Regions from separate parts of the Lysinibacillus sp. NPDC056220 genome, predicted to be linked through region 1. Evidence: riboswitches for the same ligand, from Rfam matches in the RefSeq annotation. Region 1 holds a riboswitch; the other holds the start of a gene.
What was found. Region 1 has a riboswitch for S-adenosylmethionine ahead of ACOZBY_RS13865 (YezD family protein). Riboswitches for the same ligand answer to the same signal wherever they lie in the genome.

Region 1 (3,209 bases):
GAAGGCAATCGCGGCCCGCAAGCTTCAAATGTTGTAAAATTATAAGCTAGGAAACTGAAGGTGGATGAAATATTTAAAAATAGTTCAATCCGCTTTTTGACATGTTTACACATAAAAATCCACTTCAACGATTGAAGTGGATTTTTAATTTATCTATTAATCCAATAAAAAGCACCTGGACAAACTAATGTTTCCTTGGTTCTGTGTGGATCGTTCAATGTTACACCGATAGGCCCTTCTTTTAAATGCCCGAGCGTCATGCTAGATGCTGCCGCTTCCTCATAAAAATCCAAGCGCATATTCGGTAGCTGTAGAGACACAAACTGCTCATGCTGCACAAACTTGGGTAGCTGTAATACCTTCTGCCAAAGCTGCACCGTCTTCTCCACATCCCTGACATAAAACTGAATCGATTCCATGGTAATAGCTTGCGTTTCATCAATCGCGCCACTAGCTTTTAATTGAGCAAGACGTTTCTCATCTTCATCTGCCCATTCAATTAAGAATGGGAAATCCAATGCAAGGTCAGCCCTGCCAAAATGCAATAGCTTCCATTCGATTATCGTGCCATCTGGTCTTGTTCGACTACAAGCATCGGGACCATATACATCAAAGCCCAATGCACGCAATCGTTGACCCTCTTCTTCAATATTTTGGGTGCGCAAGGCAATTCGTGAAAATCCTTGGCGCTCATGATTACGTTTAAACGTATAATGTAGGGAATATGGGTACAGGGCCGCTTGCTCAAATAAATCACGATCATAAATAGCGATTTGTTCAATATAGCTTAAGCCAAAGTAGCTTAGCGTATTGTAAGTCCCCCACATCGTGTGTTGACCACCGTTCACTGTATGGACATTTCGTTTATTGAAGAAAACCTTTATATTTTCCGGAGATTCTACTTGATGTACCAGATGATCAAAATATAAAGTCATGGCAATTCCCCTTTCTTTCCCCCATTAGCTTTACCTAGATGTGTATTTGATTTAATATTTACTTAAGAAAAGGAGTTACTAGCTGGTATGAAAAAAAGTGCAATTTCCCTACTAACTCCGTTAACTAATTTATTACTCACTATAAAGAGGTGATTTGAATGACAGATCATGTAGCTGCTTTTAAATTGGCATTAGGTAACTATCCTACAGGTGTAACGGTTGTTACAGCATGTCATGAAACGAATCCAATTGGCTTAACCGTCAATTCTTTTGCATCTGTTTCCATTGACCCACTACTTATTTTATGGTCACTGGATAAAAAATCTCAGCTCCATCCTTATTTTATGGGTGCTGGAAAATTCGCTGTTAATATTTTAGCGAGTGATCAAGAGCATTTATGTACATTATTTGCAAGTAAAGTCCCAGATCGCTTTGCTCAGGCAAAATGGTCTACTTCATCATTTGGGCTACCGATTTTACATGATACAGCAGCTATTTTACAATGTAAATCATTTCAACAGATAGATGCTGGCGATCATACTATTTTTATTGGGCAAGTACTAGATATTACAAATTCTCAAAAGGAACCGCTTCTCTACCATCGCCGTCATATCGGTCAGATTCCAAAAAGCTTTTATAGCTAATTCTCATAAAAAAAGGGCCACTTGTAAGCAACGGAAACCATGCTTATTGGTGGCCTTTTCACATCGTTCATCTGAAATGATCTTTATTTCTTTTGTGGAAATCTCTGCTTTTCAAGCCTATTAATTTGAACAATTACCCCATCCTGAATCGTAATATGCACTTCACCAAATTCAAGATTTTGAATGGCCTTTGCAATAGCCTCTAATTTCTTATCTTCTACCTTTGTCGACTGAGCCATACGATACACCCCTTCTTTCTGATTCTTGTTGTACAAAAGAGGCCAATGCATCAAGCTAATTGATAGCCCCTCCTATCTCTCAGATACATCTGTTGGATTTGGCACCTATTTTTCCGGTTGCCGAGGCTTCATTGGGCCAGGTCCCTCCACCTCTCTCGATAAGAGTACTGCGTTTCTTGAAAATAATTCTATAATTCTGTTATACGATTGTCAATATAAAATATTAGAAAACCTAGCTGAATACTTTGTAATGTGTATTTTAGATTAGAAAACTGCCTATACCTAAAGTATTTTATGCCTAATCAGTAAGAAATAGATGGCTATCCACTAATTTATTTCGAACTCCATTTCCTCATCAAGGATTCAAGTGGACCGCGATGATGTTTAGCTCTCCACCAAACAGAAGCAAACACACATCCTAAAAAGTAACAGCAGGCATACAGCATGGAAAAAGCAAGCGTTTGATTCTCCAGCTTTTGGCAAACAATTAGTATCCCAATCCCTATAAAAACATGGCCAACATAATGGGTTAAAGACATTTGCCCGGTTAAGATGAAAGCTTCAATGACTTTATTTTTACATGTCTCTACAAGATAGATGGAGCCTACAATGAGGACAATAGCCGAAGCCGAATTAGATAGGACATACATCATATTTGGTGGAATCGGTCCCGTATCAAATAAATACAATGCACTCTCTACATCTAATAAATGGATGGTTGTTGTTATCTTAATAAATAATATTGAAAAAGTCTCAGTCAATATGACTAGCAATAAACCTGTCACTAGTAAGATTTTTCTTATAGTACGATTTGTTAAATCTAATGTGCCGATTAACATCCCCATCAGAAAGAAGCAAATCCAGGGGAATAGTGGGTGATAGCCATTAAACATCAAATTTCTTATAAATCCTGCTGGTGTCCAAAAATCAAGATACTCTAGTAAGACATATGTTGGATGCCAACCAGCAAGGTAATTAAATTGAATTTGAAGCCATTGTGAAAGGATGAGGATAGCACCTATGATGAAGATCATCATTTTCTTGGATTGCGCAATCAGACATGCGGCCACAAACATATACACGCCATAATAATGTAATATATCTCCTGTCCAGCCGATCACATATAATATTAGCCCAATCGTAAATAACAAAAACGACCTTTTCCATAAAGTAAGTCGATTCTGACGAAGAAGCAGTGGGTCCTTAGTCTCTCTAGCCTGACGAGTCATTAAAGCTATCCCTATTCCTGCTAACATGACAAATACGGCGGAAGCACGCCCCTCGAAAAGATTTTGTAAGGTAATCATCCATGCTGAACCATTCGTTGTAGAACCTGTTATGACTCCAAAATTTACAATGAACATCCCTAGCATGGCGAGAGCTCTTGCAAA
Region 2 (3,209 bases), on a different contig from region 1:
CTAGCCTTATCTTACAAACGTAGCCATACTTCCAACAAGTTATTTTTTGTTAATCGAATGTCATTAGTTGTGAAAAAGAGGCGAGAGCTGAAATTCCCATGGCCCGTTTTGCCATAAAGGGATAGATTTTTTGAGCGAACCGAATTTTACAAATTATTGTTTAAATGGGTATTGTTGGATTTTTTAAAATTATAAATCAATTTTTAAATGGTAATAGTTGTCACTATAGAGGTTAGACAAAGGATGCATCAATCGAAAAAATTAATCGGTCTTTTAGTCATTGTATATGTTTGTACATTGTTAGTTTTACCCTCTACAGATGGATTCGTTTCGGAATAATTGATGGAGGTTCTATTATAATTAGCTTTATTTCCTTATTCTTCTTCGGGTAACCATAGCGATATTAAAGAAGATAAAGATGAACTGGATAAGCATATTGAAGCACACAATGCTAAAATTGGATAGTATGTTTTAATGATTTTAGCTTGTCTAATTTTTTTTGCTTCAGAGGGTGTCTCCAATTTAAATGACATGAAAAATTATCCTTTGTTCTTAGTCGTTGGGTTTACATTGGTCATATCACCTATCATAGAATTTATTTATTCAAAAAAAGTTAGATAACTGACAGTATTTGTTTAAGCAAAAAGGGAGGAATCGTTTTGTTAAAAACAGTACAAATTATTTTATCAACGATAGGCATCACGCTTTCCATTTATGGACTTATTACATATGAATACCGCCTAAATTTCTTAATGATCCTTTTCCTAGGTTTATTTATGTTAATATTAGGAATTAAAGAGTTTGGGAGAGAGAGAAAATTATATGGTTGTTTTCTAGTTGGCGTATTTATATTTTCGGTGTATGTGTCTATACAAAGCTTCATATTAATCTAAAAAGTTGAATTCTGGACCTTAAAGATAGTGCCAAGAAAATTTTTCTAATTAAAAACATGTTGCAATTATGGATGTTTTATTTTAGTATTTTAATATTGTGTCAAAAATATAATATAATATTTTTCTTCTTATCAAGAGAGATGGAGGGACTGGCCCGATGAAATCTCGGCAGCGGAACTATTAAGTTACTGTGCCAAATCCAGCAAGCAATGTCCTTGATAGATAAGAGGAGCGTTTTAACTATAAGGCCTCTTCTTGTTATTTCAAGATGAGGCCTTTTTTATGGTGAAAAAACAAAAATAGGGCTGATTTTTAATTTTTGGGAGGTAAACAATGAGGAGAGAGAATCCATGGGCGCTAATCCCATTTGTTGTTTTTATAATTTTATTTATTGGTTCAGGGGTTATGACGGGTGATTTTTATGCCTTCCCTGTTATTGTAGCTATTAGCATTTCGGGAGCTGTGGCTCTAGCGATGAATCGAAAAGAATCGTTTTCACGGAAGGTTGATATTTTTTGCCAAGGTGCTGGAAATTTAAATGTCATGCTGATGGTTATTATTTTTCTATTAGCAGGGGCATTTTCAGAGGTAGCCAAGGGGATGGGGGCCGTAGATTCCACTGTTAACTTTGCATTATCAATTATTCCTCAAAACTTGCTTGTTGTAGGTTTATTCATCATTGCCTGTTTTATCTCTCTATCCATGGGTACGTCAGTGGGGACAATTGTTGCACTGGCGCCCATAGGAGTTGGGATAAGCGATCAGACTGAGCTATCTATTGCTTTAGTGATAGCAGCGGTTATAGGCGGTTCAATGTTTGGTGATAATTTATCTTTTATTTCAGATACTACTATTACTGCCGTTCGTTCACAAGGAGCGCAAATGAAGGACAAATTTAAGGTCAATTTTTGGATTGTATTGCCGGCAGCTATGGTTACGAGCATTATTTTAGGGTTTATGACATCCGGTGGAACAGCTCAAGTAGAGCATTTAAGCTATAATTGGGTAAAAATTGTTCCCTATGTTTTAGTGATTATTTTAGCGTTATCGGGAATGAATGTTTTCCTCGTTCTTGCATTAGGGATTGTCCTCGCCGGTGCAGTTGGCTTAGCAGATGGCAGCTATCACCTAATGAGCCTTATACAAAAAATTGGCGAAGGAATGGAAGGTATGTTTGAAATCGCCTTTCTAGCTATATTAATAGCTGGAATGGTGGAGGTTATTAAATTTAATGGAGGAATTGACTTTTTGCTCCGCCTTGTAACACGCAGGATTAAATCGCAGAAGGGCGCTGAATTAGGTATAGCTGGTCTTGTGGGCCTAACTAATTTATCTACAGCCAATAATACAATTGCTATTTTAATTGCTGGGCCGCTTGCCAAAAATATTGCTGATCAGTATGAGATTGAGCCGAAAAAGTCCGCAAGTATTTTAGATATTTTCTCCTGTACGGTTCAAGGTCTTCTCCCATACGGAGCTCAATTCCTAGTAGCCGCAAGCGTTGCCAAAATATCGCCAGTGAGTATCTTACCATACTCGTTCTATCCTATTCTTATTGGTATTTGTGGTATGATAGCTATTCTCATTGGGTACCCGAAAGAAAAGAAGGCCTAAACTTTTCTTTCAGACTGTAGACAAAAGTCATCGAGAAGTTCACTCTCGATGACTTTTGTCATTTTTAATATTTGAGTAATATACTACCAAACCTAACATGCTCCACTCTTAGGAAGCAGTCAATTTTTTAGGGGATAATTCATTCCAATACGGAGCCCATTACAATGGAAAGCCCGGTTGTCCGTTAATTGGAGCCAAATATTCGGAATGAGCTATTACTTTCTTGCCTGAATTAAAGTAAACCAATCGTTGCCGTTGAACTTTCCTGCAACATTGTATATGGGCTGATAGAAACCTTTTGTATCATACATATACGAAAGCTCAATTGAATCAATCTCTATATGGTCTCCTTTTTTTATAATAAGGTCTTCCTCCTGAACGAGCGCATTATACTTTATTTGAGGAAAATCGCCTTCCTTGATCCGTTCATATACCTCTGTAGGAGATAGTATGTTTACCTCTCGTATAAATTGATTTTCATGAAGGCTGTAGGTTAATGAATACACGTGACCATCCGGTTTAAGACCAAGACTAACATCCCCAGTCCAGTAATCTTTATGTACATCGGTGCGGTCTGGTAATGTCCATTCAAATTCACCATTCTCCTGTACAGCAAATTCTGCATCTTGAGGTAGTAAAGCAAGTTCATCCATCAATGATTTCGCCTTATCTTCTTGCCCTACAGCTGAAGTTTGCTCTGGG

Region 2: another riboswitch for S-adenosylmethionine. It lies ahead of ACOZBY_RS09620 (Na+/H+ antiporter NhaC family protein); the one in region 1 lies ahead of ACOZBY_RS13865 (YezD family protein).

Annotation. Positions count from the first base shown of each region.
Region 1 covers NZ_JBMOXD010000003.1:730,810-734,018, forward strand. Annotated here, with positions in the region: gene ACOZBY_RS13850 (cold-shock protein) at 1-45, shown strand, start outside; gene ACOZBY_RS13855 (VOC family protein) at 150-935, opposite strand; gene ACOZBY_RS13860 (flavin reductase family protein) at 1,094-1,579, shown strand; gene ACOZBY_RS13865 (YezD family protein) at 1,663-1,818, opposite strand; SAM riboswitch class I at 1,888-1,983, opposite strand; gene ACOZBY_RS13870 (DUF418 domain-containing protein) at 2,151-3,209, opposite strand, start outside.
Region 2 covers NZ_JBMOXD010000002.1:937,408-940,616, forward strand. Annotated here, with positions in the region: gene ACOZBY_RS09615 (DUF3953 domain-containing protein) at 660-893, shown strand; SAM riboswitch class I at 1,019-1,122, shown strand; gene ACOZBY_RS09620 (Na+/H+ antiporter NhaC family protein) at 1,227-2,507, shown strand; gene ACOZBY_RS09625 (VanZ family protein) at 2,723-3,209, opposite strand, start outside.